3 regions of the Oryzomicrobium terrae genome follow, and region 2 is predicted to be linked to each of the others. Evidence: predicted binding sites of a transcription regulator. Region 2 holds the regulator's gene; each other region holds the start of a gene.
The links. The regulator FNR, encoded in region 2, switches genes on or off when oxygen is low (the NO sensors DNR and NnrR bind a similar motif). The targets are predictions, from matches to a motif close to TTGANCTAGNTCAA.

Region 1: a site for FNR is predicted at 7,316-7,329, ahead of cobA (uroporphyrinogen-III C-methyltransferase). Genes of this name have one in related genera too.
Region 3: a site for FNR is predicted at 8,648-8,661, ahead of OTERR_RS03390 (hemerythrin domain-containing protein). Genes of this name have one in related genera too.

What each region holds. Positions count from the first base shown of each region.
Region 1 is NZ_CP022579.1:2,358,417-2,368,732, reverse strand. It holds gene OTERR_RS10750 (rhodanese-like domain-containing protein) at 1-482, shown strand, start outside; gene OTERR_RS10745 (cytochrome D1 domain-containing protein) at 990-2,687, shown strand; gene OTERR_RS10740 (NapC/NirT family cytochrome c) at 2,835-3,458, shown strand; gene OTERR_RS10735 (ethylbenzene dehydrogenase-related protein) at 3,548-4,432, shown strand; gene OTERR_RS10730 (hypothetical protein) at 4,621-5,166, opposite strand; gene OTERR_RS10725 (SDR family NAD(P)-dependent oxidoreductase) at 5,163-5,948, opposite strand; gene cobA (uroporphyrinogen-III C-methyltransferase) at 6,313-7,170, opposite strand; gene OTERR_RS10715 (c-type cytochrome) at 7,509-7,907, shown strand; gene OTERR_RS10710 (hypothetical protein) at 8,016-8,408, shown strand; gene OTERR_RS10705 (copper chaperone PCu(A)C) at 8,518-9,012, opposite strand; gene OTERR_RS10700 (SCO family protein) at 9,093-9,776, opposite strand; gene OTERR_RS10695 (hypothetical protein) at 9,782-10,309, opposite strand.
Region 2 is NZ_CP022579.1:908,607-918,922, reverse strand. It holds gene OTERR_RS04230 (DUF2325 domain-containing protein) at 1-1,298, opposite strand, end outside; gene OTERR_RS04225 (hypothetical protein) at 1,308-1,577, opposite strand; gene OTERR_RS04220 (FTR1 family iron permease) at 1,931-2,716, shown strand; gene OTERR_RS04215 (sulfite exporter TauE/SafE family protein) at 2,837-3,526, opposite strand; gene hemN (oxygen-independent coproporphyrinogen III oxidase) at 3,727-5,160, opposite strand; gene fnr (fumarate/nitrate reduction transcriptional regulator Fnr) at 5,262-6,005, shown strand; gene OTERR_RS04200 (hemerythrin domain-containing protein) at 6,039-6,590, opposite strand; gene OTERR_RS04195 (SirB2 family protein) at 6,602-7,000, opposite strand; gene OTERR_RS04190 (hypothetical protein) at 7,003-8,319, opposite strand; gene OTERR_RS04185 (DUF2249 domain-containing protein) at 8,333-8,572, opposite strand; gene OTERR_RS04180 (hemerythrin domain-containing protein) at 8,631-9,128, opposite strand; gene OTERR_RS04175 (NAD(P)H-dependent flavin oxidoreductase) at 9,420-10,316, opposite strand, start outside.
Region 3 is NZ_CP022579.1:730,784-741,099, forward strand. It holds gene OTERR_RS03340 (MFS transporter) at 1-348, shown strand, start outside; gene OTERR_RS03345 (DUF3833 domain-containing protein) at 345-926, shown strand; gene OTERR_RS03350 (SDR family NAD(P)-dependent oxidoreductase) at 938-1,873, shown strand; gene OTERR_RS03355 (nuclear transport factor 2 family protein) at 1,941-2,444, shown strand; gene OTERR_RS03360 (alpha/beta fold hydrolase) at 2,540-3,382, opposite strand; gene OTERR_RS03365 (MBL fold metallo-hydrolase) at 3,482-4,480, shown strand; gene OTERR_RS03370 (tRNA threonylcarbamoyladenosine dehydratase) at 4,498-5,328, shown strand; gene OTERR_RS03375 (HNH endonuclease) at 5,795-6,481, shown strand; gene OTERR_RS03380 (HD-GYP domain-containing protein) at 6,672-7,802, opposite strand; gene OTERR_RS03385 (DUF924 family protein) at 7,934-8,593, opposite strand; gene OTERR_RS03390 (hemerythrin domain-containing protein) at 8,834-9,301, shown strand; gene OTERR_RS03395 (glycine zipper domain-containing protein) at 9,406-9,867, shown strand; gene OTERR_RS03400 (FKBP-type peptidyl-prolyl cis-trans isomerase) at 9,996-10,316, shown strand, end outside.

The sequences.
Region 1 (10,316 bases), 1.4 Mb from region 2:
CCGAGATTGCCGCCGTGACGCCGGCGACCCTAGCCGACTGGCTCGCCACCCCGGCCAAGGCGCTGGTGGTGGATGTGTCGCCCGGCATCGCCTATCGCCGTGCCCATATTCCCGGCGCCTGGTTTGTCCTGCGTTCCGCTCTGGCCGCCGCCGTGGCCACGCTGCCGTCGGCCAGTCGCTACGTGGTGGCCGGCGACGGCAGTCAGGACGATGGCTTGGCACGACTGGCGGCGGCGGAGCTGGCGCCCCTGGTATCTGGCGAGGTGGTGGTGCTGCAAGGTGGCACCCCGGCCTGGATCACCGCTGATCAGCCGACGGCGACTGGTGAGGAGCACCTGGCTTCGCCACCCATCGACCGCTACCGACGCCCCTACGAGGGCACCGACAATCCCCGGGAAGCGATGCAGGGCTATCTCGATTGGGAATTCGGTCTGGTGGCCCAGTTGGAGCGGGACGGCACCCACGGGTTTTTCGTGATCTGACCGTTATCTGACCTATCGGTAAAACCCGCCGGGTTCCCCGATTTTGCAGCCCGGGAGCGTTCTTCACACCCCCATCGTTTCGGCCGTTTTTGATCGGCCATTAATGACGTTAATTTATTCGTTTGTCATTAACCATTGCCGCTGTAAGGCTTTGTCCTGCTTGGGGATTTTTAAGTTTTGTCAAAGTCTCCCCGTTGGCGGAAAGGGTACCTTCCTTTCCGCGGTGGATATGAATCCGGCAAGGTGCAACTCCCAGGTAATAGGGGTCGGGAGTCCTTGAGCCGGTCGTTCCGAAGGGGAGGTTTCGGAGCCGTCGCCACAACAGGTCAGGTTGCACGTCGATCGGCGCAGCGATTCGCCCCCTAGGGGGCGTTTCCAGGCGCGTGGCAGCGACACTCTCTTGGCATGCCCGTGGACCTCCACGGGTAGCCGACTCTCCGCGGGGCCGGTCCCGTGCGCCTTGGCGCCGGTCTGGTTCGTGTCCCCCTTTTACGGAGAGTGAGAACCATGACCAAGAAGACCATTAGCACGCGACGCTGGGCAATCGGGGGAGCCTTCGCCCTGGCCGCACTTCCCTTCGCCGTAGGCAACGCCTTTGCCCAGGCCTCCGGTTCCGCCGGCCCTGAACTGACGGCAGCCGAGAAGGAACAGGCCAAGAAGATCTACTTCGAGCGCTGCGCCGGCTGCCACGGCGTGCTGCGCAAGGGCGCCACCGGCAAGAACCTGGAGCCGCACTGGACCAAGAAACTGCCCGACGGCTCCACTCAGGAAGGGGGCACCACCAAGCTCGGCACCGGCCGTCTGGAGAAGATCATCTCCTACGGTACCGAAGGCGGCATGGTGAACTTCGACGACATCCTGTCCAAGGATGAGATCAACCTGATGGCCCGCTACATCCAGACGCCTCCGGACGTGCCGCCGGAGTTCTCCATGAAGGACATGGAGGCAACCTGGAAGCTGATCGTTCCGGTGGATCAGCGGCCCAAGAAGCAGATGAACAAGCTGAATCTGCAGAAGATCATGTCGGTCACCCTGCGCGATACCGGCGAGGTGGCGCTGATCGACGGCGATACCAAGGAAATCAGCAGCATCGTCAAGACCGGCTACGCGGTGCACATCTCCCGCGTTTCCGCCTCCGGCCGCTACGTGTACGTGATCGGCCGCGATGGCCGCCTGTCCCTGATCGACCTGTGGATGGAGAAGCCGGCGGTGGTGGCCGAGGTCAAGGTGGCCTACGACGCCCGTTCGGTGGATACCTCCAAGTTCAAAGGCTTCGAGGACAAGTACGCCATCGCCGGCGGCTACTGGCCGCCCCAGTACGCCATCATGGACGGCGCCACCCTCAAGCCGATCAAGATCGTCAGCACCCGCGGCATGACCGTGGACGGCGAGTACCACCCGGAACCCCGCGTGGCCTCCATCGTCGCCTCCATGACCAAGCCCGAGTGGGTGGTGAACATCAAGGAGACCGGCCAGATCAAGCTGGTGGATTATTCCGACATCAACAACCTCAAGGAAACCACCATCGAGTCCGCCAAGTTCCTGCACGACGGCGGCTGGGATGCGTCCAAGCGCTACTTCCTGGTGGCCGCCAACGCCTCCAACAAGGTGGCGGTGGTCGATACCAAGGAAGGCAAGCTGGCGGCCCTGGTGCCCACGGCCAAGATCCCCCACCCGGGTCGCGGCGCCAACTTCGTCCATCCCCAGTTCGGTCCGGTGTGGGCCACCGGCCACCTGGGCGCCGACGTGATCTCCCTGATCGGCACCGACCCGGCCAAGCACAAGGCCAACGCCTGGAAGGTGGTGCAGGAGGTCAAGAACACCGGCTCCGGCAACCTGTTCGTCAAGACCCATCCCAAGTCCAAGCACCTGTGGGCCGACGCGCCGCAGAACCCGGAACGGGAAGTGGCCGAGTCGGTGGCGGTGTGGAACATCAGCGACCTGTCCAAGCCGACCAAGATCCTCAACGTGGCCAAGGACTCCGGCCTGCCGGAAACCAAGGCCATCCGCCGCGCCGTGCATCCGGAATACAGCGCCGACGGCACCGAGGTGTGGATCTCCCTGTGGGGTGGCAAGACCGACCAGTCGGCCATCGTGGTGTATGACGACAAGACCTTGACCGTGAAGAAGGTGATCACCGATCCGAAGATGATCACCCCCACCGGCAAGTTCAACATCCTCAACACCCAGCACGACGTGTACTAAGCCTGCCATGCACCGGGCGGCGTTCCCCGTGAGGGGACGCCCTCCGGTGCGGGTGAACGGTACCGACCGGCGGCGGGTCCGTCCCGCCGCCACCTTTCCAGTTCCGATCCGTCGGGTTACGGCCCGGCGGGCACAGGTGGGACCACCATGTCCGAACACACTCCCGACCAATCTCCGGCCCCCCGGGAGGGCCTTTTCCGCCGCTTGTGCGGCTGTCTCTGCAAACCCAGCACCAAGTATTCGGTGCTTGCCCTGCTCTCGGTAGGCATCGTCTCCGGGATCATTCTCTGGGGCGGCTTCAATACCGCCATGGAGGCGACTAACAAGCTGGAGTTCTGCATCTCGTGCCACGAGATGAAGGACAACGTCTATCAGGAATACAAGCAGACCATCCACTACACCAACCGCACCGGCGTGCGGGCGACCTGCCCGGATTGCCACGTGCCCAAGGAGTGGACCTACAAGGTGCTGCGCAAGATCCAGGCTTCCAAAGAGGTGTACGGCAAGCTGGTGGGCACCATCGACACCAAGGAAAAGTTCGAGGCCAAGCGCTTGGAACTGGCCCGCCACGAGTGGGAACGCATGAAGAAGAGCGATTCCCGCGAGTGCCGCAACTGCCACAGCTTCCAGGGCATGAACGCCGATTCCCAGAAGCAGCGGGCGCGTAAGCAGCACGAACTGGCCCAGCAGGATGGCGGTACCTGCATCGACTGCCACAAGGGCATCGCCCACCACAAACCCAAGGACATGACCGACGAGGACGACGAGTGAGCGGCGCCGGGCGGCCGCGCCGCCCGGGCCCTTCGTCCGCGCCATCGCGCCCTTTTCACCCGACCCGCTTTCGTCACAGGAGAATCCCCATGACCACCGCTCTGACCTCGCTCAGCAAGCTCACTCTGGCCGCCGCCTGCGGCCTGGCCTTCGCCGCCGGCAACGCCAACGCCGCCGCTCCCGACTGGAGCAAGGTGCCGGCCAAGAAAATCACCGTCTTCTACCCCGGCGCTTCACCCCTCGAATGGATCATGAAGGGCAGCGAGCACGGCGGCGCCAAGGGCATCAAGAAGGGCGAGCAGTGCATCGGCTGCCACGAGGAGGAAGTGGCCGACATCGGCAAGAAGATCGCCTCCGGCGCCCGCAACGAGCCCCGCCCGATCAAGGGCAAGGCCGGCTCGATCCCGGTCCAGGTGCAGGCCGCCCACGACGGCGCCAACCTCTACCTGCGCTTCACCTGGAAGCAGCCCGCCGGCGGCGGCGAGAAGATGGACAAGGACAACCCGGTCAAGCTGGCCTTCATGCTCGAAGACCACAAGGTCGATCTGGCCGACCAGGGCGGTTGCTGGGCCACCTGCCACAACGACGCGCGCACCATGCCCGACGGCAAGGACGACAAGAAGACCAAGTACGTCAAGGACGGCAACCTGGCGTCCGGCAAGTACTACGACCTGATCCAGTGGACCTCCAAGGGCAAGAGCCACGACGGCTACGTGGCCGACAAGCGGGTCATGGAAGGCGGCAAGGGCCTGGTCGAGGCCAAGGGCGAGCAGAAGGGCGACACCTGGACGGTGACCTTCACCCGCAAACTGGCCCCGGGCGGCGAGGGCGACGTGACCCTGGCCCCGGGCAAGGCCTACAACTTCGGCTTCGCCATCCACGACGACTACACCGTGGGCCGCTTCCACCAGGTCAGCTTCGGCTACACCCTGGGGATCGACACCAAGGGCGATATCGTCGCCGCCAAGCAGTAAGCGGCGTAGTGCGCGGCCGCGCACCGGCGGCGGCCGCTGCCCGCCCCGTGGAATCCCGCGCCAGTCGCGGAGTTCCACGGGGTTTCTTTTTGTGCGCCAGGCAGTTGGCGTTGTGGCCGGCGATTCCGGCACGCCGGGCCGTCCCGCCGGCTGGCAGGCGGGGTTGCCCGGATCGGCCGGGGAATCCCCTAGCGGGGCCTGTGGCCGGCTTGGCCCGTATTCCCCCGGGTAGCGGCCAGCCGGGCGGCCGCCAGGACGCGCCACGGGGCGCTGCCGTAGCCGCCCGCCACGTCCCGCTCCAGGGCGCTCCAGGCCGGATCGTCCGGGTCCAGGCCCAAGGCGGCGATGAACGGGGTTTCCACCACTACGAATTGCCGGCCGTAGGGCAGCAGGTAGCGGCCTGGTGCCGCCGCCAGCGCCAGGCGGGCCTCGGCCAGGCTGGTGCACCAGTGGTTGAGCAGGGCGGCGCAGGCCGGGGCGTACCAGAACCGCCCCATGTCGCTGCCTGGACGGGCGTTGCCGGCCAGGACGGTGCGGGCGTGGTCCCAGTGGGTAAAGCCGGCCTCCACCGCCACCAGGTTCAGGCAGCGGGACAGGGAGCAGCCTTCGCCAGTCGGCCAGCGCCGCTGCCGGGCCGTGGCCTCGGCCCGCGCCAGGGCAGCTGGCTCCCGCGCCGCCAGGGCCTTGCGCAACAGGCGGGCGCGCACCTTCAACTCCTCGACGGGGGCGGTCATCGCGCGGCTCCAAAGGCCAGGGTCGGGTGGCCGCCATCGAGTACGCCGTACTGGCGCTGTTCAACGCCGGCGCGGGTGTCCGGATGAGGCAACCAGTAAAACGGCGGGGGAGGCTCTGCCGCCAGGTCGTCGAGTACCCGCCGGGCGAAGTCCCGGGCAGGCTCGGCGCGGCGCAGGGCGTCGTCCAGGTAGCGGGTGAGGGGCGTATCCGCCAGGGCGGCTCCGTGGCGCAGCCGGGCGTTGTCCAGGATGCCGCTCTGCACCAGGCCCGGGCACAGGGCGTGCAGCGTCACGCCGGAATCCCGGGTTTCATAGTAGAGGCCTTCCAGCAGGCTGAGCAGGGCCGCCTTGGTGGTGCGGTACAGGGGCGCCCCGGGGTAGGCGAGCAAGGCCGCCGCCGATACGGTGACGATAGCGCTGCCTCCGGCCGCCTCCAGATGGGGCCACCAGCTGCGCAGGGTGTGAAGCGGCCCCAGGGTGTTGACCGCCCAGGCGTGCTGCCAGTCCTGGGCGCTGGCGCCAAAAACCGAGCCGGGCGCGGCGATGCCGGCGTTGGCGAAGAGGTAGGCGAGGGGGCGGCGGGCAAAGGCGGCGGCAATGCGCTGCATTGCGGCGGCGTCGCTGACGTCGGCCTGGAGGGCGGTGATGCGGGGGGCGTCGCGGAACGGCGGTGGCGCCCAGTCGATGGCGATGACATCGTTGCCGCGGGCGGCGAGTTCCTGGCTGAGGGCGAAACCGATGCCGGAGGCGGCGCCGGTGACGACGGCGAGTGACGTGGTCATGTGAACGGTCCTATTCGCTATTCGGCGTCCCGCTGCGCCAGGCGAATCGGTGGGTCACATCCACGATGCGATGAGAAGGGTGAGGGCCTCTTGTGCGGGAGGGCGCCCCTTCGCGCCCCTGAGGGGGCGGATTCTAGCGGCATGGCCGTGGGCGGGGCAAGAACCGCCGAACCCCGCGCCGGACGGGCATCTCCACGATGCCGCTTCGGAAAGCAAAGCCTGGTGCGGATCTTCAGGGAGATGGCCTGAAACACCGCGTCAGTCGGGCGTCTTCAGCGTATTAGTCCGGAAGGCCGCGCCAATATTGACTCTGCAAGGGTGCTGCCCCCGAAGCCGCGCCAGTGCTCGGTTTCGGGGGAGGGGGTCAGGCGGTGGCGTGTTGCGCCGCGGCCAGGGGGGCGGCGTGGTGGCCGTTCTCTTGCGTCGGGGCCCGGTCGTCGCACGGGTCGAACCAGGTGCAGCATTGCCGCAGGTTGATCACCCCGCCCACCACCAGCAGGGCCGGCGGCTTGACGTGGTCGAGACGGATGCGCTCGGGCAGGGTCGCCAGGGTGGCGGCCACCACCCGCTGGCGCACCGTGGTGCCCTTTTCGATGGCGGCGGCCGGGGTGTCGGCGGGCAGGCCGTGGGCGATCAGTTGGCGGCAGATTTCCTTGGCCGCCGCCACCCCCATGTAGAACACCACGGTCTGGCGCGGCCGGGCCAGGGCGGTCCAGTCCAGATCCACCGTGTTGTCCTTGAGGTGGCCGGTGGCGAACACCAGGGTCTGGGCATGCTCCCGGTGGGTGAGGGGAAAGCCCCCGTAGGCGGCGCAGCCGGCGGCGGCGGTGATGCCCGGCACCACCTCGAAGGGGATGCCGTGGCGGGCCAGGACTTCGATCTCCTCGCCGCCCCGGCCGAAGATGAACGGGTCGCCGCCCTTCAGGCGCACCACCCGCAGCCCTTCCTGGGCCAGCTTCACCAGCAGGTGGTTGATGTCATCCTGGGGAAGGGAATGGTTGGCCGATTCCTTGCCGACGAACACCCGGCGGACGGTGGCCGGGGCCATGTCGAGGATGGACTCGCCGATCAGATGATCGTAGACCAGCACGTCGGCGGCGCCGATCAGGCGGGCTGCGCGCAGGGTCAGCAGCTCCGGATCGCCGGGGCCGGCCCCCACAAGGTAGACCTTGCCGGGCTCGATGGCGCGGCGGGTATTGGGGTCATTGGGCAGGAGCTTCATTCAATGGACTCTCTCTCGGGCGTCAAAGCATACGTCGGGAGGCAGGGAACAACAACACGAAACCGCTGCGCCGGTGCCCGCGCAACCCTCGGCGGGCCGACGCGGACGTCATGGCCGGAGTTTGCCCGGATGGCCCCGTCCCTCCTTGATTCGGGTCAAGGAGGCTCGGCGCCGCCACGATCAGAGTAGGGTTATGGCCGGATGTGCTCGTCGCTCCGCGTAGGCGGCGGGTGTCGCACCGGGATTCTACCGGGCTGTCATCCGCTTCGATCCCCGTTTTCCCTGCTTGTTCTGCTAGCGTTATGCCCATCCCGCCCTTTTTTCCGGAGCCAAATGCCGTGACCGAGGCGATCGCCGTTTTTTCCCGCCCCAGCGCCCCCCGGCGGCTGGCGGCGGCCCTGTTGCTGACCGGTCTGTGCGCCGCTTTGCTGGCCGCGCCACCTGCCCGGGCCGCCGCCGAGGCGGGGGTAAGCCCCGCCCCGGCGCGCCGCGCCGAAATCATCCGCATGGTCCGCCAGGATTGCGGCTCCTGCCACGGCATGACCTTCAAGGGCGGCCTGGGGCCGGCCCTGACCCCGGAGGCCCTGGCCGGCAAGCCGATGGAATCTTTGGCCGCCACCGTGTTCTATGGACGTAAGGGGACGCCGATGCCGCCCTGGAGCAGCATGTTGAGCGAGGCGGAGGCGACCTGGGTGGTGCAGCAGCTGATGCGCGGATTTCCCGACTCAGGCAACTAGATCGCGGCCGACGGCGCAAGCCGGCGCGTCGCTGTCCCGTCGTTGATTTTTTTCGGGGCGGTCCGGCAGGGCGGTTGCACGGGAGCAACCTCCACCCGGAGAAAGCCCATGAACCTGGACGATATCCGCCGCGGCATCGAACGCCGCTTCGATTGCCGTTGCCGCATCACCGCCACGCCGATCCGCTCCTACCCGGGCCACTCCCTGGTCTCGGTGGTGTTCGACACGGTGATCCTGCCCCGCACCTGGGAAGCTTTCCTGCACATGGCCGACGAACTTTCCGGGGCCATCGTCGACTACCTGCGCAACGAAATCGGCCTGTCCGACGGGGTCGAGATCGACGTGGACCACGCCGCCCGCTTCGCCCATCTGTCGCTCCTGCCGGTAGGCATGGGCGAGGTGGTGCCGGTGCCCGACGCCCCGGAGTACTTCGAGCGCACCCATCAACTGGCCATCTTCCACCGGGGAAAGCACACTGGCTGGCGTGCCCGTATGCCCTGAGGCACGGTGTTGCCGCCTGGCCGCCAACGTGCCAAGTTACCGTCGCCGTACCAAACAAAACGCCCTGCCGGATTGGCAGGGCGTTTTGTTTGGGGCGGGGCTGTGCGGGTCAGTGCTTCATATGGCCGTGGTCGCTCATCGGTGCCATCGGTGCGGCCGGGGCCGGGCGTTGCACTGGAGCCTCCACCTTGAGGGTCGAACCGTCGTCGAACTTGAGGGTGACCGGCACCTGGTCGCCTTCTTTCACCGGTTGCTTCAGATCGATCAGCATGATGTGGTAGCTGCCCGGCTTGAGGGCGGCTTCACCGCCGGCCTTGACCTCGATTTCCTTGACCGGGCGCATCTTCATCACGCCGTTGTCGTTGATGTGGTTGTGCAGTTCGACACTGGCAGCCACGGGGCTTTCCGCCGCCACCAGCTTGCGGTCGGTACTGCCGGCGTTCTTGATGGTCATGAAGGCGCCGGTGACCTTTTGCGTCGGCGGCACGGCGCGCACGAAGGGGGCGCTGACGGACAGGCCGGCCGCATCGGCGGCGAAGGCGGCGGGGGACGCGGCGCTCAGGGCGGTCAGGCCGGAAGCGAGCAGGGTGAGCAGCAGACGCATGGGGCAATCCTCACAAGGTGAACGGCGAAAGAATCAGCAGGGGTAAGCGGGGATAAACGGGACGATGCGGGGTGGGCGGCTCACGAGGCCGCCGGGATCAGCCGGCGCAAGGCGGCGGCCACCGCGTCGGGCGGGGTGCCATGGGGCAGTTGGGCGGCGAGCTTGCCGTCGGACCCGATCAGGTACAGCACCGAGGTGTGGTCCACGCTGTAGCCGGCATCCTCGCTGCGCCCATTGCCTGGCGCTGGCGCCGCGGCGGGGGCGGCCGGCTTCTGCACGGCGTAATACACGCCATAGCGCTTGGCCACCTCGGCGATGGCTTCGGGGCTGCCGGTCAGTCCGCGCAGGCGGGGGTGGAAGAAGCGGCTGTAGGACTTGAGCTGTTCCGGCGTGTCCCGGGCCGGGTCCACCGAAATGAACAGGGGCTGCACCCGGGCCTGTTCGGCCGGGGTCAGGGATTCCAGGGCGGCGCCCAGGGTAGCCAGGGAGGTGGGGCAGACGTCCGGACAGAAGGTGTAGCCGAAATACACCACCACCACCTGGCCCCGGTAATCGGCCAGGCGCACCGGGCCGTCGGCGGATTGCAGGGTGAAATCGAGATTTCGGCCATCGCCCGGCGGGCTACCCCGGTCGGGCCGGCCGGGTTGCCACGCGACCAGGGCGGCGATCACTGCCACCAGCAGCACCAGGGTGGCGATCATTACCCGGCGGGCGGCGGGATCGTGGGCGGTATTGTGGGCGGGTTCGGGCGTCGGTGCGGTCATGGCGGTCAGTGGCCGTTGGCGGCGGTGCCGCCGGTGGCGAAGCGGAAGGGCACAGCCACGGTGCGGCCGGACTGGCGCAGGTTGGCCGTGGCGCGCCAGGTCATGGGGCCGGTGACGCACACCGGGATGGTGGCCGGGCCGCGGAAGACGGTGGTGCCGGCGAGGGCCGCGGCACCCGCCGGGGCGGCGGCAAGAGGCGCCGGGTTATAGCCCATTTCCATTTCCGCACCGGTGAATACCACGGTCACGTCATCCGCTGCGGCGCCGGCCAGGGTGGCGGTCAGTTGCATCGGTTGGCCCGGCTGCAGGTCGCCGCCGGCATCGGCGCGGGCTTCCAGGGTCAGGGTGCCGCCGCCGGGCAGCTCGGCGCGGCAGGCCTCGCGGCCCAGGGCGCACTCCTGGTCGGGCAGGGCCACGTCGGGCTGTTGCAGCAGCAGGGGAGCGAAGCGCCAGGCGGCCACCCCCAGGGCGACCACGGCAGCGAAGATCACCAGGTCGGTCAGGCCGGAGGAGCGGGGCAGGATGCGGATCATGAGGGCA
Region 2 (10,316 bases):
GCACCGGCCCCGGTCTCGGCAGCGCCTTCGGCGACCTGGACCACGCCGCGTACGAAGCTGGTGACGCTGGCCCGCTTGAGGTAAGCGCAGGGCTTGCCGGTGCGCTTGCAGTGGTCCTTGAGGCGCCAGTAGGCGCCGTGGCTGATGCAGCCGGCCTGGCAGATCACCGCGTCGGCGGCGGCCAGGGTGCCGTCCAGGGCTTTCGGGTTGTCCTCCAGGCCGCCGTCGTGATGCACGAAGCGGCCACCGGCCTTTTCCACGATCAGCCGGTAGGCCTCGGTCAGGGCGGGAATGCCGCCGACGCACAGCACCGCACGGCCGGACAGGTCCGGTGCCGCCGCATTGCAGGCCGCCCCACAGGGGCGGGTGTCGGCACTGCTCCAGGCGTCGAGGGCGGTGGCGGCGGCATGGGCTTCGGCGCGGATGTCGGCCAGTTCCTCCCGGGTTTCGGCCAGGGCCCGGGCCAGCGCCCGCACCTGCCCTTCGGCGGCTTCGGCCCGTCGTGCCTGGCCTTGGGCCTGGCAACGCCAGCCGTCTTCCCGTGCCCCCGCCGTGGCGGCGGCTGCCTCCAGGGCAGCGACCCGGCGGCGCAGGGCGTCCCGCTCGGCCAGGGCGGATTCGAGGCCCGCCAACTGGCCGCGCACGATTTCCAGTTCGCCGACCTTTTCTGCCAGGCGCTCGGCGGCCCGTTCGGTCAGGCTGTCGAGCTTGCCGCGCAGGTCGGCCACGGTGGCGGCCAGGCTGGCCAGGCGCTGCAGGTCGGCATTCTGCCCGGCGCCCGTCTGGTGGGAGATCATGTGGATCTCGCCATAGATGCGGTGGGCCAGGTCGGCGCCGCAACGGGGATGGGTCCAGACCGCCCACAGGGCGCCGGGCACGTCGCCTCGGGCCACGGCGTCGCACCACAGCTGCCACAGGGCGGCTTCGTCCCGGGCCGGGGCAAACCGCTTCACCGCCAGAGCGTGGCGCCGCTCCAGCTCGCGTTGCATCAGGTCGGCAAAGGCCGTGCGGTTTTCCGCGTGGCCCACCGCCTGGGTGTGCAGGGCAAAGTCGGACAGGCCTTCCACGCTCACCCGGGCCTTTTCCGCCAGGCGGCGCAGCACGTCCATGGGCAGGCAGGTGCCGATCACCGGGCAGTGGTACTGGTGCTTGACCTCCCACAAGCGGCGGCGGCGCGAACCGGCGCTGTCCGCGGCGACGGGTATCCCGCTCTCGGACAAGCCAGACGCATCCCTGCCCAAGGCAAAGACCGGCCCCGGCTTGGCGGGCGTAGCGGCAAGGGGAAAGCGGATCGGCATGGCCGCTCCTTACGCCGGCAGCGGCGCGCTGGCGCGCTGCAAGGCCTCGGCGCTGCGACTCTGGGCGAGGGCCCGCCAGCGCCGGGTCATGCGCTGAACCATGTAGGCCAGGGGCGAACGGGGATCGACCAGGCGGCCCAAGGCGGCCAGCTCGCCTGCCACCAGGGCGGCCAGCAGGGGATTGTCCTCGGCGGCGTATTCGCTCATCAGGTAGAGCAGGCTGGCCGCCATGCTGGCGGCTTCATCGTCTTGGGTCAGCGGTTGGGCAAGGGCGTTCATGGTGGTTCTCCAGGTGGGATCTGCAGGCAGCCGGGAAACGCTAGGCCCCCGGCAAACAAATGATAATTATTCTCATTAAAAACGCAAGCATAAGCGTGCCATCCGCGGAATGGGTCCCCCTTAACGGCCCACTGCGGTATGCAACGCCAGCCCCTGGCGCGCCTTGCTGGCTGCGTGAACCGGCAGCACGGTACGCCCAGTCCAAAAGCGCCCTCCAGTTGGGACGAAGCCGTTATCGAACAAGACGCCGAGAACCATTCTCATTTGCGCCGTGTTGGGCTAGACTGGTCGTATTGGTGTCGTCCCAGGCCCATGGCCCGGGACGACACCGCACGCTCCGGAGAACACGTTCCATGATGCAAGCCCTTGTCATCGCCCTGCGGGAAGGCCTGGAGGCTTTTCTGATCGTGGCCATCACCCTTGCCTACCTGCGCCAGACAAACCGCCATCCCCTCACCACGGCGGTGTATTGGGGCACCGGTGCCGGGGTGGTCGCTTCGTCCATCGCTGGTTACTTCTTCGGCAAGGCAGAGAGCCAGCCCTTCTGGGAAGGCACCCTGGCGGCCATCGCCGCGGTGCTGGTGATTTCGATGGTGGTGTACATGCTCTCCGCCGCCAAGCACATGCGGGCCAACATCGCCGCCCGGATCGAAGCGGCCAGCCTCAAATCCGGCACCGGCGCCTGGATCGGCGTATTCGCCTTCGTCCTGCTGATGATCACCCGGGAAGGCATGGAAACCGCCCTGATGCTCTCTGCCGTGTTGTTCAGCTCGGGCATGGAGGACCTGGCCATCGGCTGTATCCTCGGCGTGCTGCTTGCCGCCCTGGTGGCCTGGGGCTGGGGACGCTTCGGCAGCCGTATCCGCCTCGACCGCTTCTTCAAGGTGACCTCGGTGTTCCTCGTCCTGTTCGCCCTGCAGCTGGTCTTCTACGCCTTCCACGAGTACACCGAAACCGGCCTGCTGCCCATCGACAACGACTACTGGCACGTCGTCACCGAGCCCTGGGGCCCGGAAGGCCAGTACGGCCAGTGGATCACTTATTCCCTGGTGGTCGTACCCCTGCTCTGGTTCGTGGCACTGGTGGTGCGGGACAAACTGTCCCAGCCGACCCGGCACGCCCCCTCGGCCCAGGTCTAACACTGCGTGCAGCCGCCGGGCTGCGCTGCAATGCCAACGGGGCACCCAAGGGTGCCCCGTTGTCTTTTCACGGTTTCATTCCGTTCGTCGCTTACCGCTCCCCGGTGCGGCCGGTCGGGATCAGCCTGCCAGCAGACGCACGGCAGCGAACAAGCCCCAGGCCCCGTAGGCCAGCACCAGGCTGCCCGCCACGCGCCGCACCACCGGGTGGCGTGCCCATTCCTTGAGACGCACCGCCAGCAAGCCGATCGCCAGCAAATTGGGCAACGTCCCCAGACCGAAGGCCAGCAGGATGGCCGCACCGCCTGCCGCCGAACCGGATGCCAGGGCCGACGCTAGGGCGCTATAGACCAGACCGCAGGGCAGGAATCCCCAGAGGAAGCCCAGGGGCAACGCCTGAAGCGGCGAGCGTACCGGGAGAAAATGTCGGGTCAGGGGCTGGATACGCCGCCACAGACGCTGCCCGCCCCGCTCCAGCGGCAGCAGCAATTGGGGCAGACCGAGCAGGTACAGGCCCATGCCCACCAGCAGCAGGTTGGCCAGCAGGAACAGGACCGTGCGTACCGGCCACTGGGCGGCAATGGCCGACTGCCCACCGGCCCCGAGCCAGCCGCCCAGGGCGCCCAGAAGCGCACCGGCAGCCACATAGGCACTGATCCGCCCCAGGTTATAGGCAAGATGCAAACCGCCCCGCCGCCCCGGAGCGCTGCCCGCGGCCAAGGCGGCGACGATACCTCCACACATGCCGACGCAGTGGGGCCCGCCAAGAAAGCCGACGAGGACGAAAGGCAGCAGGGAAGCGGGGGTCAAGGAATCCACGGAAACAGTTTACTACCGGTGGTGCGCCAGGCCGATGTCACTCGTGACAAGTGCGTCAATGTAGCCACGCCCGCGGCGGGGGCAGGAACGGCTGCGTGCACAGAGGTGTCGACGCGCCCAAGGAGCAACGTCGTAAAGCAACAGGGCGGCTAAGCCGCCCCGTCCGCGTAGGTGCTTGCCGAGCGAACCGCTCAGATGACTTTGGAGTAGCGGGTGCGCTGCCGGTCGGCACGCAGGTAGCGGTCGAACACCATGGCGATCACCCGGACCAGCATGCGCCCCGGGGGCAAGACGGTGATCCACTTGTCGTCCACCTTGACCAGACCCGCTTCTTCCATTTCCTTGAGGTCGTCAAGTTCGGCGGCAAAGTACTTACGAAAATCGATCAGGTGGGCAATCTCGATCGACTCCAGGGACAGCTCGAAGTGGCACATCAGGGCCTGGATGATCGAGCGGCGCAGGATGTCGTCGGCGCTCAATTCCAGGCCGCGCAACACCGGCAACTGGCCGGCATCGAGGCGGTCGTAGTACTCGTCCAGGGTACGCACGTTCTGGCTATAGGTGGGCCCCACCTTGGCGATCGACGAGATGCCGAAGGACAGCATGTCGCAGTCCGCATGGGTCGAATAGCCCTGGAAGTTGCGATGCAGCCGCCCCTGGCGCTGGGCCACCGCCAGCTCGTCATCGGGCTTGGCGAAGTGGTCCATGCCGATGAAGACATAGCCGGCCTCGGTGAGCTTCTTGATCGCCAGTTGCAGGATCTGCAGCTTGGCATCGGCGCTGGGCAGATCGGCTTCGAGAATGCGCCGCTGCGGCTTGAAGTGGTGCGGCAGGTGGGCGTAGTTGTAGATCGACAGGCGGTCCGGGCTCATCGCCAGGACCCGCTCCAGGGTGCGGTTGAAGCCCATCACGGTCTGGTGCGGCAGGCCGTAGATGAGGTCCATGGAAATCGACTGGAAGCCGTTGGCTCGGGCCGCGCTGACCACGTTGGCCGTTTCTTCCTCGGACTGGACCCGGTTCACCGCCACTTGGACGCGCTCGTCGAAGTCCTGCACGCCGATGCTCATGCGATTGAAGCCCAGTTCGCCGAGCACAGCGACGGTTTCTGCATCCACCTTGCGCGGGTCCACCTCGATGGAGAACTCGCCGCCGTCGAGTAGTTTGAAGTACTTGCGCGTCAGCCCCATCAACTGGCGCATTTCGTCGTGGGAGAGGAAGGTTGGCGTACCGCCACCCCAATGCAACTGGGCCACGTCACGGCTGCCGTCCAGGTATTCGGCCTGGAGGGCCAGCTCCTTGCCCAGGTACTTGATGTACTTGGCGCTACGCCCGTGATCCTTGGTGATGATCTTGTTACAGGCGCAGTAGTAGCAGATGGTATTGCAGAAGGGGAGGTGGAAGTATAATGACAGCGCACGTCCGGCCGCGCTCATCGGGCCGCCCACACCACCGATCTCGCGCTTCCCCAGCCACGCTTTGAGCGCATCGGCGTCAAAGGCTTCAACAAAACGGTCGGCCGTCGGATACGACGTATAACGCGGCCCGCTGATATCGAAGCGCTGAATGATCTCAGGATCGAAGACGACGTTGGACGCGTTGGAAGTTGGGGAGAGCGGGGGCGCCATTGCAGGGTAAGATGAGGGTTGTTCCGTAGTATTCATTGTATGGAACAGATTCACGTTGACCTGGATCAAACCGCAAATTGCCTAGGGGCAAAGTACTGGATATGTCCGAAAACCGGGCTTTGAAAACCGTCAATCTTTCGGTCATCAAGACCGCTTGTTCCAACTGCAATCTCCGCGAGTTGTGTCTGCCGCTCGGGCTGAATTCGCTGGAGATGGCCAAGCTGGAGGAGATCGTCTCGAACCGCAAGCGGGTCAAGCGCGGCGACCTGCTCTACCGCGCCGGCGAGCCCTTCGAGGCACTCTATGCGATTCGCAGCGGCTTCTTCAAGACCGACGTGATCATGGAGGATGGCCGGGATCAGGTCACCGGTTTTCAGATGTCCGGCGAGTTGCTCGGGCTGGACGGCATCAGCAACGAAAACCACTCCTGTAACGCCATCGCCCTGGAAGACAGCGAAGTCTGCCTGATCCCCTTCGACCACTTGGAACGCCTGTCACGCCAGGTGCCGACCCTGCAGAACCACTTTCACAAGGTGATGAGCCGGGAAATCGTGCGCGACCACGGGGTGATGATGCTGCTCGGCACCATGCGTGCCGAGGAACGTCTGGCCGCGTTCCTGCTCAACCTGTCGCAGCGCTTCGTCGCCCGAGGTTATTCCCCTGCCGAGTTCTACCTGCGCATGACCCGGGAAGAAATCGGCAGCTACCTGGGCCTCAAGCTCGAAACCGTCTCCCGCTCCTTCTCCAAGTTCCAGGAAGAAGGGCTGATCGCGGTGCAGCAGAAGCACATCCGCATCCTCGACATCCCGGGCCTCAAGCGCCTGATGAACCACGGCCAGGGCTGACCCCGGCCCCGGCCGTTCATCGCCTGCCCGGGCTCACCCCGGCATGGGGGCGCCGCGCCGGGTCGCCATCCGTTCGCCCAGCCCCCGCGCCACCGCCGCCGGCAGCACCCGCTTGGCCAGGGGTAGCAACTGCTCGGTTTCCAGGGCGATGTGCTCCCGGTAGAGGGCCGCCAGGGCAGCCACCGACTCCGCCGACAAGTCCGCCGCTCCGCCGGCCAGCAACTTGCCCAGATGGTCGAGCATCGCGTCCCGGGCCACGTCCATGCGCCGATGGTCCGCCAGCAAGCGTGTCACCAGCGCCGCCACCTCGTCATCCTCGCCGGTTCGGCCGGCCACTGCCGCGTGCAGGGCGGGAAACAGATCCACCTCCTCGTCTTCGTGGTGATGGGGGGCGGCCACGGTGAAATAGCGCACCACCCCCTCGATGGCCTGGCGTGCCGCCGCATCCACCCCATGCCGGGGCAGGTGCTCGACCAGCCGTTCCAGGGTCTTCAACTGGGCCTCGATGCGGCCGTGGCAGGCATCGAGCATTTCCAGGGGTTCGTCAAAGGCCGGAGCAGCCGGACCGAGAAGGGAAGCGGACATGGAACGCACTTTCAGGACAGAAACAGGAAAAAGCCCCAGGGATTGCGGCTGAGCGCCACCGAGACGATGTAGGCGAAGCAGCCCAGGGCGAGAATCAGGAACAGCACCCGTACCGCCTTGGTTCGCCCCCGTTTCAAGGCCACCGTGCCGCACAGGATGTAGGCGATGAGCCCCAGCACCTTGGCGGTGAGCCAGCCGGCGACGAAGGGGTACTGGCCAAGCAGCGCCGCCAGGCTCAAGGCGCTGGCGAGCAGCAGGGTGTCGACGACATGGGGAAGGATGCGCAGCAACCGGGCCTGAAGCAGGGGCGAATCGGCCAGCATGAGCCCGCCGCGCAACAGGAAGCCGAGACCGGACAGAGCCACGCAGGTGACATGCAGGTGTTTCAGGATCAGGTAGGCGGTCGGCATGGTTAGGTGGCGGCAAGGGTTTCGTCCATGCGGCGGCGTTCGCTGCGGTACAGCCGCAACGCCCCCAGGAGGTTCAGGGCGAGCACGGCAAACGCCGCCAGCAACAGGGCGCCGGCCGGCAGTGCCAGCCACTGGGGTTGCAGCGGAGCCATCAGCAGCAACGCCAGGGCGACCAGATGGACGTTGAGATGGCGCAGCATGCCGGACTCCGGCAGCAGGCGCTTCATGTTGGGCGGAATCACCCGGCCACGCCCCCGGTTCTGCAGATCAAGCCAGATCAGGAAGGGCACGATCTTGTAGAGCATGCCGCAAATCACCGGGACGAAGCCCCCCGCCAGGGCCAGGATGCCGACCCACAGCGGTAGCCGTTCCCGCCCCAGGCCAGTCGCCTCGCCCACGCCCCACAGGGCCGCGGCCAGGGCCAGGCCAAGCAGACCAAGACGCCAGAAGCGCTGAGTCGGATCGCCCCAGGGGCGGCGACTGCGCCGCTGCAAGCCGAGGGTGGCCAGGCAAAAGCCGAGGGCCGCGGCACCGAGCAGCAAGGCGAAGATCGCCCCCGCCCCTTGGCCGGCCTCGGCGTCACCCCACACCACCCGGCCGGTCCAGGCCAGCAGCAGAACGGTAAGCAGCGGCGCCAGACCTCGGACGATCCAGGAAGGATAGCTCGGGGTCAGTTGGAACATCGGCACCACTACCAGGGAAACCCCGACCAGCAACCCGCCGGCCCAGCCGAACAGCCCCCAGCCGGCGTGCAAGGTCGTCACCAGAATTACCGGCGGGCTGGCCAGGCCGGCCAGGCCACTCACCAGCCACACGCCCAGCACCAGGGTCACGACCAACGCAGGCAGGGTCAGATGCAGCGCCCCCACCGTGCCCACCAGGGCAAGGCGCTGGCGCAAGGCGATCAACCCCGCCACGGCGAAGGCGCCGACGCCCAGGGCGAGACAGATGCCGGCCACCAGAAAGGCCCATGTGCCCGCATTGAGAAACGCCGCCACCAGCGACAGGGCCCCCAGGGTGATGATCCCGTGCACCAGGGGCACCAGGCGCCGTTGTCCGGGCAGCGCCACCCCGGCGCCTACCGGCAGGAACTGCACCAGGGCACCGAGCATCACCTGCAGCATGAAGCCCGCGGTCAGACAGTGAGTCACTGCCAGGGCCTCGCCGGTCCAGCGCGACGCGAGCACGCCCCCCCCTCTCACCAGCATCAGCACCCCGGCCAGCATGCCGAACAGGGGCGCCGTGAGGAAAAAGCGCAACGGCAGGTGCAGCGGCGGCGCCTGGTCGTACGACAGGACGTTGGCAGGGGAACGGGCCACCCGGGTTATCCGATCACTTGCGGAAGATGCGCACCACCACGAAACCATCGTCGCTATAACTGGTGTCGTGGGTGAAGCCGTTCATGGCCAGGGCGTTGTAAAGGGGATAGGGCTCCCGGGGCAATACCAGGTGCAGGGACTGGCCCGGCCCGATGTCATCCAGGGCCGCCATGGTGCGGACGAAGGGTTCGGGGGGTTCCAGGTCGCGGGCGTCGATGACCGGCCCGTCGAGGGCTTCGAGGTTCAATTTCATGGCAAGGCCCCAGGTTGGGGAAAAAGAAGGAAACCGGGATTGTGCCGGGTGCAGGCGCTTACGCGCCACTCTGCAATGAGGCCGTGCAACGCGGCAGCAGTTCCGCGGCTTGCCCGGCCAGTTGGGCATCGCACATCGGATAGAGGATGTTCTCTTCCTTGAGGTTGTGCTGCTCCATGAGGATCAGCAGGGTGTCGGCCTCGCCGAGAAACGCATCGCCGTCGTGGTCGGCCAGGGCCTGGCGGGCGTTGGCCACCAGGCCACGCATCTGCACGTGCTCGTGGCGCATCACCGCCGTCGGACCGCCGGTCATGCCGGTAGCGCTCTCGAAAGCAGGGAAGAGCTGCTCTTCCTCGGTGGCGAAGTGCGCCAGCAGGTCGGTGGAAAAGGTATCGAAGGCGGCTTCGGCAGCCGGCCAATCGCCTGCGGCGGCGGCTTTTTCGGCGACCGCGAAGGCTTCGTCGCAATGCCGGTGGTGGCTGGTAAACAGCCCGGACAGGGAAGTCGCGGCGGCACTCCCTGGAGCGGCGGGAACAAACGATGGGGTGGCGGACATCTCGGTTACCTGGCTAGAAAACATGCCACGGATTCTCGACAGGCCCCGCCCCCCGCGCCTTGATAGCTGTCAAAAGCCCGAGGGCCAGGCGCTCTACCCGGCCAAGACCAAGGCGTGGCGCGCATTTCCACGAGGCCATGCTGGAGAACCGCGCCCAGCCTCGCGTTTCAGGCATACCGGCTGAAAAACCAATAGGGACGCGGGGTTTCAGGCAGGCAGCCGTGAGAAAAGCCGCGCCCCAGGCCCCCGCCGGCCCGCGCCAAGGAAGCGGAAGTCCGTGTGCCGGGCGCTTCAGGCCGCCAGGATGGGACGCTCGCCGGTCATCAGGTAGTGGATCAGTTCCTTCACCGAACGGATCTTGTCGCCGAAGGGCAGGCTGTCGGCGCCGCGGAAGAATAGCCCCTTCTGCACATCGCCGCGCATTGCGGCCGCCAGCTGGCTGTCGATGCAGAACTGGCCGAACTTGGCGAGACCGTCGCGCAAGCCACATTGCACCAGGCAATCCCAGGCCAGGGTGCACTTGTGCTCGCCGCTGGCGGCGGCCTGGAGCTTCTCTTCGCGCTTCAGGTACTTGTCCAGCCAGGGGGTGCGCACCGCCCGGGCCGGCAGCCCGGCGCAGCTCATGAACTCGACCACGTCCTCGGGCCGGGCCCCGGCCAGCACCTGCTTGAAGGCGAGGTCCGCGTCGCCCTCCTCGGTCACGGCAAAGGCCGAGCCGAGCTGCACGGCGGAGGCGCCGAGGGCGAACAGGTGCCGCACCTTCTCGTGGCTGTTGATGCCACCGGCAGGTATCACCGGGATGTTTTCCGATTCGATGCCCAGTTCCTTGTAGGTCTGCAGCACGCCGGGAATCACGGTTTCGAAGGCGAAGCGGGGATCGCCCAGGTCGGCCTGGCGCGCCGCCCCTAGGTGGCCGGCAGCATGGGCCGGATGCTCGATGACGATGGCGTCGGGCAGAACGTTCTTGCGCATCCATTTCTTGAGCACCAGGGCCACCCCGCGCACATCGGAGAGGATCGGCAGCAGGGCCACGGTGGGATGGTCCCGGGTCAGCTCGGGCAGTTCCAGGGGCAGGCCGGCGCCCATGACGATGGCGTCGGCGCCGGACTCGCAGGACTGGCGGATGCAGGCCGCGTATTCGGACACGGCGCGCATGACGTTGACCGCAACCAGGCCGACGCCCCGGGC
Region 3 (10,316 bases), 180 kb from region 2:
TCCGGCGCCGCCCTGGGGGCCGACCTGGCGATTCCCGCCGGGTTGCTCGCCGACCTGGCCGAAAGCGGCGCCCGGCGCGGCCACCGCCCGGGCCAGGATGCCCGGGCTGGCAGCTACTTCGGCCTGTGGAACCTGGCCACCAAGCTCAACCTGGCCTTGGCCGCAGGCCTGGCCCTGCCCCTGCTGGCCGTCCTCGGCTACCGCCCCGGCGGCGGTGCCCCGGCGGCCAGCGTGCTGTCGGCGGTGTATTGCCTGCTGCCGGTGCTGTTCAAGCTGGCCGCCCTGGCCTTGGCGCTCCTCTGGCGCGCCCGTCTCGAAACGTCCCTTTCCCTGGAGAGAACCCCATGAAACCCGCAGCAGCCGCCCTGGCGGCCATCCTCGGCGTCGGCGCCACCCTGGGTCTGACCGGCTGCGCCGGCACCGGCGTGGAAAAATACAAGGACGCCACCCCGGAACTCGACCTGAAGACCTATTTCAACGGCCCCCTGGAGGCCTGGGGCATGTTCCAGGACCGGGGCGGCGAGGTGGTCAAGCGCTTCCATGTGCGCATCCAGGCCGACTGGCAGGGCGACACCGGCACCCTGGACGAGCGCTTCACCTGGGCCGACGGCACCACCAGCCGCCGGGTGTGGACCGTGGTCCAGCAACCCCCGGGCCCCGACGGGCGCAAGCGCTACGTGGGCACCGCCGGCGACGTGGTCGGCGAGGCCCAGGGCGAGGCCATGGGCAACGCCCTGCGTTGGCGCTACGTGTTGGAACTGCCGGTGGACGGCAAGACCTACCACGTGGACTTCGACGACTGGATGTTCCTCCAGGACGGCCGGGTGATGCTCAATCGCTCGGTGATGAGCAAGTGGGGCTTCCGCCTCGGCGAGGTGTTCCTGTCCTTCGACCGGCCGCCCCTACCCGTCGCGGCGGCGCGCTGAGCGGAGGCGCCATGGCCTGCAATCCACGCCTGCGCGACTGGCGCGGCAAGACCGTCTGGCTGCTCGGGGCCTCGTCCGGCATCGGCGCCGCCCTGGCCCGGCAGCTGGCCTTGGCCGGGGCCCGGGTGGCGATTTCCGGGCGCCGCGCCGAGGCGCTGGAGGCCGTCGCCGCGCCGCTCCAGGCCCAGGGGCTGACGGTCCTGCCGGTGGCCGCCGATGCGGCCGACGCGGCCGGGCTGGCCACGGCCCGGGACCGGGTGGAGGCGGCCCTGGGGCCCATCGACCTGGGCATTTACCTGGCCGGCGATTACGTCCCGCTGCGCGCCTGGGAGCTGGGAGCGGCCGCCCCAGTTGGCGCGATCAGCGCGGGCGCCGGGCCGGCGGCGCCCGCCGACCCGGCCCTGGCCCAGGTCGAGCGCCTGGCCCGGGTGAACTACCTGGGGGCGGCGGCCTTCGCCGCCTGTCTGGTGCCCGGCTTGCTTGGCGCGGCGCGGGGCGCGACAGGCCGGGCAGATGCGGCGGGCGGGGAAGGGCAGACCGCCCTGGCGGGGGCCGCCGGGGCACCTCCGGTGCGCGGGCTGGTGCTGGTGGGCAGCGTCGCCGGCTACCGGGGGTTGCCCAAGGCCCTGGGCTACGGGGCGGCCAAGGCGGCCCTGATCCATTTCGCCGAGGGGCTCTACCTGGACCTGGTGCGGCCGGAGCACCCCGGCCTGGGGGTGTGGCTGGTCAGCCCGGGCTTTGTCGCCACCCGGCTCACCGCCGGCAACGACTTTGCCATGCCGGCCCTGATCGGCGAGGACGAGGCCGCCCGGGCCATCGTCGCCGGGCTGGCCTCCGGCGCCTTCGACATCCACTTTCCCAAGCGCTTCACCGGCTGGCTCAAGTTCGCCCGGCTGCTGCCCTACCGGTTGTACTTTCCCTTCATCCGCCGGGTGACCGGGGAATGAGGGGCGGCACGCCCCCGCTCCCCCGCGCCCGCCTTGCCACGCTTTTGCCAGGATTGCCCGACCTGCCATGACCGAATCCGCTACTACAGCCTCTACCGCTACTGCTGCCGTCGACACGGCCGGCCCGAGCGCCGCACCCGCCCACGACGCCGCCGCCTTCGACCGCCTGGTCGCCTTTTACGAGCATCTGTCCGAAGCCGGGGTGGGGCGCTTTGCCGAGTTCTACAGCCCGGATGCCTACTTCAAGGACCCGTTCAACGAAGTGCGGGGCATCGGCGCCATCCAGCGCATCTTCCAGCACATGTTCCGCCAGGTGCAGGGGCCGCGCTTCGTCGTCACCCAGCGCTTTTGCGGCAGCGACGGCGTCATGCTGATCTGGCAACTGCGCTACCGCACCCGCTGGCTGAAACCGGCGGACCAGGTGATGCACGGCAGCACCCACCTGCGCTTCGCCCCGGACGGCAAGGTCTGCTACCACCGGGACTACTGGGATACCGGCGAGGAGCTGTACGCCCGGGTGCCCTTGGTGGGCTGCATCGTGCGCGGCGTGGCCCGGGCCCTGGCGGCCTGATACGGCGGCGCCGGAGCCGCGCTACCGCGGGGCCGCGCCGTGCCACGGCCCGCGACGCCGGGCGCCGCGGGCTACCCCGTCGGCGCGAGGCCGCTTCAGGCCGCCCCGGTGAAGGCCAGCAGGTCGGCGACGAAGCGGTCGCGCTGCCACTGGTGGGGCGAGTGGTCGGTGCCCTCGTAGATGTGCAGTACCGCGTTGGCGATGCGCGAGGCCACCAGGCGGGCGGTCTCGGTGCGGTAGAAGTTGCTCTCGCCGCCGTAGATGAGCAGGGCGGGCAGGGTGATGGTGGCGAGCACGTCCCGGTAGTCGGCCTCGGTCAGGCTCTGCCAGCAGTCGATCAGGGGGCCGGCGGGCAGGGTCTGCAGCCACTGGCGCGATTTCTCCCAGCCCCGGGCGTTCTCCTCGTACTTTTCCCGGGCCCGGCTGTTCAGGCCGTAGGCCCCCAGGCGCAGCACCGATTCGGCGAAGTCGTCGCGCAGCTGTTCGAGGAAGGCGGCGGAGCGCTGTTCGTCGAAATCGCCGTAGATGCCGTGCTCCCAGTCCGGGCCGGTCACCAGCCGGGGCGACTGGTCGATGAAGCCGACCCGGGCCAGGCGCGCTTCGCCGAAGTCGCGCAGGTACTGCCACAGGGTCAGGGCCCCCATGGAGTGGCCGATCACGGTGGCGCCGTGGAGGTCGAAGTGCTCCAGCAGGTTGTGCAGGTCCCGGGCCATGCGCGTCACCGTCGGGGCGTTGCCCGAGGCGACCAGGTGGCCGGCGTGGCCCCGGGCGTCCCAGCGGTACACCCGGTGGTGCCTGGTCAGGGCGGCGAGGAAGGGAAACCACTCCTGGTGGCTGGCGGTCCAGCCGTGCAGCAGCACCAGGGGTGGGCCGTCGCCGGCCACGTGCAGGTGGATGATCTCGCCGTCGTCGGCGCGGAACTGGGTGGGGGAGGTCATGGCGCGATGGTGGGTAAAAGCATAGGGAGGCTGCGGGAGCCGGGATTCGAACGATTCTAACCCGCCTATAATGCGGCCTCCCCTAGGAGGAAGACCGACATGCTCATCGACTACAACAAGAACGGCGCGACCGGCATTTACGCCCTCGATTCCGGCTATCACCGGCCCCTCATGGCGGCCATCCACTTCATCGTCGACAGCGGCCGGGTGGCCATCGTCGATACCGCCAGCAACGATTCCCTGCCCCGGGTCGAGGCCGCCCTGGCCGAACTGGGCCTGGGGCCCGAGGCGGTGGATTGGGTGGTGCTCACCCACATCCACCTGGACCACGCCGGCGGCGCCGGCGCCTACCTGCGCCGCTTTGCCAACGCCCGCCTGGTGGTGCACCCCAAGGGCGCCCGGCACATGGCCGATCCGACCAAGCTGATGGCCGGGGTCGAAGCGGTCTATGGCAAGGACGAAGCCCGCCGCCTCTACGGCGAGCTGGTGCCCATCGACCCGGCCCGCATCGACGAGGGCGGCGAAGGCCATGCGTTCATGCTGGGCGCGCGTCGCCTGGTCTGCCTGGATACCCCGGGCCACGCCCGCCACCACCTGAGCCTGTGGGACGAGACCGGCAAGGCGGTGTTCACCGGCGACACCTTCGGCTTCTCCTACCGGGAGTTCGACGTGGACGGCCGGCCCTTCATCTTCCCCACCACCTCGCCGGTGGCCTTCGAGCCGGACGCCATGCACGAGTCGGTATCGCGCATCGCCGCCCTGGGCGCCGAGGGCGCCTACCTGACCCACTACAGCCAGGTCACCGACCTGCCTGCCCGGGCCGCCACCCTGCACCGGCTGATCGACGCCCACGTGGCCAGCGCCCGGGCCCACGCCGACGCCGGCGCGGACCGGGAAGCCCGCATCCTGGCCGATTTGCAGGCCCTCACCCTGGCCGAGCTGCGCGCCCATGGCTCTACCCTGTCCGCCGAGCGCAGCCTGGAGCTGATGGGCGTGGACCTGCGCCTCAACGCCCAGGGCCTGGTGGTATGGCTCGACGGCGAAGCCAAGCGTGCCGCCCAGGCCGCCGCCGCTACATCTGCACCGGTGGCGGCGTGAGCGACCTGCCCTCTGCCATGACCGGGGACGCCCCCGACCTGGCCCGCCGCTTCGGTGGCGTCGCCCGGCTCTACGGCCAGGCCGCCCTGGAGCGCTTCCGCGGCGCCCACGTGGCGGTGGTCGGGGTGGGCGGCGTCGGCTCCTGGGTGGTGGAGGCCCTGACCCGCTCCGCCGTCGGCCGGCTGACCCTGATCGACCTGGACAACGTGGCCGAGTCCAACATCAACCGCCAGCTCCAGGCCACCGACGCCACCCTGGGCATGGCCAAGGTGGAGGCCCTGCGCCAGCGCATCGCCACCATCAACCCGGCCTGCGTCGTCACCTGCGTCGAGGAATTCGTCGATCCCGACAACGTCGCCGACATGCTCGCCGGGCCCTTCGACGCGGTGGTGGACGCCATCGACCAGGTGCGCGCCAAGGTCGCCATCGCCGCCCACTGCGCCCGGCAACGCCTGCCCCTGGTGGTGGTGGGCGGGGCCGGCGGCCAGCTCGACCCGACCCGGCTGCGGGTGGACGACCTGTCGCGCACCGTGCAGGACCCGCTGCTCTCCAAAGTGCGCGCCAAGCTGCGCAAGGAACACGGTTTCCCCCGGGACGCCAAGAAGAAGTTCGGCATCCCCGCCGTCTATTCCGACGAACCCCTGCGCTACCCGGAAGCCGCCTGCGCGGTGGAGGAGGGCGTGGCAGGGGAAGCGGGCGGGGAAGCGGGCGGCACTGCCCCGGCCGGACCGGGCCTGGTCACCGGGCCCCAAGGGCTCAACTGCGCCGGCTTCGGCTCGTCGGTATGCGTCACCGCCCCCTTCGGCTTCGCCGCCGCCGCCGCCACCCTGCGCCTGCTGGCGCCCTGAAGTGCAGCCCTTCCTGCGTGCAGCGGCGCCCCTTGAGGGCGCCGCGTCTTTTTGTGGGGCGCCGCCGGCCACCCCGTGAAAGTCCGCGCCAGTAGCCGAGTTTCACGGGGTAGGTCTGGAACGCCGCGCCAATACTTGGTTTCAGAGATGCATGCTCGGAGCGCCTTTATTGGCGCGGGGTTTGGCGGGGCAAGGTTGTTGCAGGCGAGTGCCTCTGCATGGCTGCGCCTGCGCAGCGCCGGGGCGTCTCCTGGCTGGCGCAGCCATGTGCCCTGTCCTGGGCCACCCGTTTCCACTCGTGACGGCTCCGGCCAAACGCGCCGATTGCCACCACTCGACTTTGGTGCCCAGGCCGCATTGCCGGAGCTAGGCAATGATTACTGATTGTCCTGCTGCTTTGCCTGATTCTGGCCAAGAGCTGCCTCTTAACGATTTTTCCTAAAACAGACATTCGCATAGATGGCAATTGAATAACTGGCGCAAGTACAATCGCAAGCTAACCGGTTTCAATTTATTGCTGATATTTCATATGCCAATCTGCAAAATTTGCTTGAGGGATTTTAAGAGTCTTCGATTTAAATCGTCCCGTGTCTGCGTTTGTGGTCGATGTACGAATGATCTGAATAGTTATAAAGAAGTCGCGGAATTTTCCTATCAAGCTGTACGTGAATTGCTACTCAGAGGGGTTCTGCGCAGAGCAACTATGGATGTTAGCTCAACAGCTACCCCGCAATGGAAGCAGAATGCCGCGGAGCGAATTCTAGGTAATCTTGAAGCGGAGGTTGATCGTGCATTGCCGCAGTGGCTCAACAAACTCTTGGCGGATGGGTCAAATAGAGACAAGGTATTTAAAATCATCCGTGCACATCGCCGCGGTCTTCTTCACTTTGATCGACCGCATCGCTGGGGCTACCCAAATAACTGGAAAGATGTAGCTCATGGAATTAGGAAGCTAGATAGATTTTCTTGCGTTTCCTGCTCGGCAAGTAATGTAGAACTGCATGTGCATCACATTGTGTATGCATCGAATTTTGGAACACATCAGAAGACGAACCTTGTGACCTTGTGCCGAAAATGCCATGAGAAAGAGCATGAGCGAGTTTTCGACTTTGGAGAAAACATGTCGTCATCCGATGAAATTCCAAAAGCCTAACTGTTCGTTCGAGGCTACCTGCAGGAAAGCTGTGCAGATGCCTTAACTAGCCATTGAATAGCAGCTTTTTCCGTAAGCGAACTTTCGCTTTGGATCGAATCCAGCCATCGCTCAGAGCCCCAAACCAACAACGCCCGCCGGGATGCGGCGGGCGTTGTCGAGCGAGCGTGGGGCTAGCGGGCTGGCCCGCCTACTCCCCCGGCCGTTCCAGGCGGCGGCGCATCACCCGGTTGAAGGGGGCGATGAATTCCGGGGCGAACTGGTTTTCGCAGGCGTTGATTTCGGCCACGGCGCGCAGGGTCGAGCGGGCCAGGCCCCGATCCTTGTGTTTGAGCATGACCGCCTCGAAGGCGTCCACGATGGCCAGGATCTTGGCGCCGGGGGCGATGGCGCCGTTCTTCAGGCCGTGGGGGTAGCCGCGCCCGTCGGGCATCTCGTGGTGCTGGGCGACGATCTCGGCCGCCGCCTGCCAGCCGGGCATGCGCGCCAGTAGGCCGGCGCCGTCTTCCGGGTGGCGCATCAGGGCCTGCCGTTCGGTGTCGGTCAGACTGCCCGGGCGCAGCCACAGGGGGTCGGGCAGCAGCATCATGCCCAGGTCGTGCAGGTACACCGCCGCTTCCAGCTGGGCCGGGGGCACGGGCTGGCCGGCGTCGGCGTTGATGTCCAGGGCCAGGTCGCGCTGCCGCTCGGTGCGCCCGGCGTAGCGCGGCGAGCGGGCTTCGAAGCGGTCCGCCAGGGAGCGGAAGAACTGCAGGTCGTCCTGTTGCGGCCCGGCGGGGGCGGCGGGAACGGTGGGAGTTCGGGGCGCCGGCGGCTCGTCGCCGTCGTCGAGGTGGGTGGGGCGAAAGCCGGTGACCTGTTCGATCACTTCCAGGGCGAGGGCCGGGATCTGGGCGGGGGGCGCGCCGGCCAGGCGTTCCAGTCCGGCGATCAGGGCGGGCAGGCGCAGGTTGCCCGGGGCCGTCTGGGTGTCACCCCGGACGAGGGCTTCCACCGTCAGTTCGAGCCGGTCCAGGGCGAGCAGGACGGTTTCGGCCATAGCGCCGTCGAAGGGCATTTCCTTGGCGCGCACCCGGGCGAGCAGGGTTTCCAGGGGGTGGGCGATGGCGACCCCGGGAGCGAAACGGCAGAGGGCCGCATCGCCCTTGAGGTTGTGCAGGGCGCGGAACAGGCTGGCGACTTCGCCCGCATCGTCCGGTGCCCGGCGCAGCCGGTGCACGTTGCCTTCCACCGCCGGCACCAGATCGGTCAGGGCGTCGGCGAAATCGTGGAACGAGGACTCGTCCGGCGGTAGGGCAAACAGGGCATCGGCAGCAAACATGGGGCGCACCAGGTGGGAGCATGACGGCAGAGCGGCGGAGCGGCCAGTCTAGGCGATTGTCATCGCCACAGCAAAACCTGGGGGCCGGCGGTCGGCCGCCGGGGATGAAAGGGGCCCCGACCCGGGGCGGGTCAGAATCCCGCCGGATGGTCGGCGAGAAAGGCGGCCTCTTCCGCCGTGGTGGTGCGTCCCAGGGCGGCGTTGCGGTGGGGGAAGCGGCCGAAGCGCAGGATCACCGCCCGGTGGCGCCGGGCGTAGTCCAGATAGCTGTCCAGGGCCGGGTCGGCGGCGGCCAGCGCGGTAAACAGGGCCTCGGCCCGGGCTTGATCGGCGGCGTCTTCGCTGTGCTCGAAGGGCAGGTAGAGAAAAGCGCGGGCCACCGGGGCCAGGCACTGATCCTCGCCGGCGGCCAGGGCCGCCTCGGCGACCCGGCGCGCCGCTGCGTCGCTGGCGAAGGCCCGGGCATCGCCGCGGAAGAAGTTGCGCGACAGCTGGTCGAGCACGATCACCAGGGCCAGCCGGCCTTGGGCCGTGGCGTTCCAGGCCGCCAGTTCGCCGCGGACCGCGGCCTCCCAAACGGGCAGGAAGCGCGCCCGCAGCGCCGCGTCGAAGTCCGCCCTGCCCATGAACCAGGCGCGCCGCGGCTGGCGACGCTGCGGATCGTCCCGGGGGCCGAACCAGGCGTCGAGCACCTCGTCGGGGTGGAAAGGGGGGCGGCAGGGCGTGGTGGGAAAGTGCGGGTGGGCGAGGGCCGGGGGCGGTGTCTGGGGAGGTGTGAAGGCGTCGTTCATGGGTCCTGTGCGCCCTGGCACCAGCGAGGTGCAGAAGCGGTCCTTGTGTCGTCCTTAACTTGGATCAAGTTAGGCGATGGCGGTTCGGTAGGAAAATTAGCACTGGTTAATACAGCTCTGGAGCCGCCGTCCCGGTTGGCTCCCGGAGATGCCCGGATTGGCGTCTCCGCCAGGCCCCGGGCATTTGCCCACGGGGGGCGGAGGCGGCGTTGCGCAACAGACAATATTGAGGAGTTTGGCATGGAAACCCTGGCCCCAGAGTCCCTAGCGGCCATCCCGTCGGCCCCGTCCGCCGCGACGGCACCGACCGGCATGGCCTGGCAGGACCGCTATCTGTTGCAGCTTGCTCCCATGGATGACATCCACCGGGAGTTCGTCTCCCTGGTCAACGCCCTGCTGGTCGCCCCGCTGGAGGCCGACCTGCTGCCCTTGATGGATGCCCTGGTCGAGCATACCGAGCGGCACTTCGCCATGGAGCAGCGCTGGATGGAGGAATCCCACTTTCCCCCCACGGCCTGCCACGAGGACGAGCATACCAAGTCCCTGGCCGTGGTGACGGCGGTGCGCGACAAGGTCGCCGCCGGCGACGCCGCCCTGGGTCGTACCCTGGCCCGGGAACTGGTGCCCTGGTTCGACAACCACGTGGCCAGCATGGACTGGGCCCTGGCCACCTGGATCGCCCGCACCGGCTACGCCGCTGCCGCATAAACATCCTGCAACAATTTGTAGGCCGCCGGTCACCGGGGGGCACAACAGGCAACGGGCAGGGCCGCTAGACTCGATGTCATTCCATAGACAACCCGAGGTCTGCCATGTCGTCCCTGTTCGTTTCCCGCTTCCTTGCCGTTTCCTGCGCCGCCCTGGGGCTGGCGGCAGGGACGGTTCACGCCGATAACGTCCGCTCCGCCGTTGGCGGCGGCTTGGGTGGCGCCGCCGGTGCGGCGGTGGGCCAGGCTGTCGGCGGTTCCACGGGCGCGGTGCTCGGCGGCGCGGTCGGCGGTGCCGCGGGCGGTGCCATCGCCACCCCGGGCCGTCATCAGACCGGCGCCGCCATTGGCGGTGCCGTGGGCGGCGCCAGCGGCGCGGCCGTGGGCAATTCGGTGGGTGGCAAGGGCGGTGCCATTGTCGGCGCCGGGATCGGCGGTGCCGCCGGTACGGTGGTCGGCCGCGAGGTCTCGGCCAACAGCCAGGGCTACCGGGGCGACGACGGTTACTACCGGGGTAAGGGCAAGAAGGGCAAGCACCGCCACGGCCACGCCCATGGCCGGCACTGAACGGTTTTCACCCCGCTACCGGCCCCGCCCCCGTGGCGGGGTTTTCGTTGCGGGTTCGGGCGTCGCTACGTTTCTCCCCGCCGGGAGAGTACACTGCCAGCCCTTTTCCCTTTTTAGCGGAGTCCGCCATGTCTGAAACTGGCCTGATCATCGACGAACTGACCCTGGGTACTGGCGCCACGGCCAAGGCCGGCAACATGGTGGTGGTGCATTACACCGGTTGGCTGACCGACGGCACCAAGTTCGATTCGAGCAAGGACCGCAACGAGCCCTTCCAGTTTCCCCTTGGCCAGCGCTACGTCATCTCCGGTTGGGATGAAGGCGTCCAGGGCATGAAGGTGGGCGGCGTGCGCAAGCTGACCATTCCGCCCGAGATGGGCTACGGCGCCCGTGGCGCCGGCGGCGTGATCCCGCCCAATGCCACCCTGGTATTCGAGGTGGAACTGCTG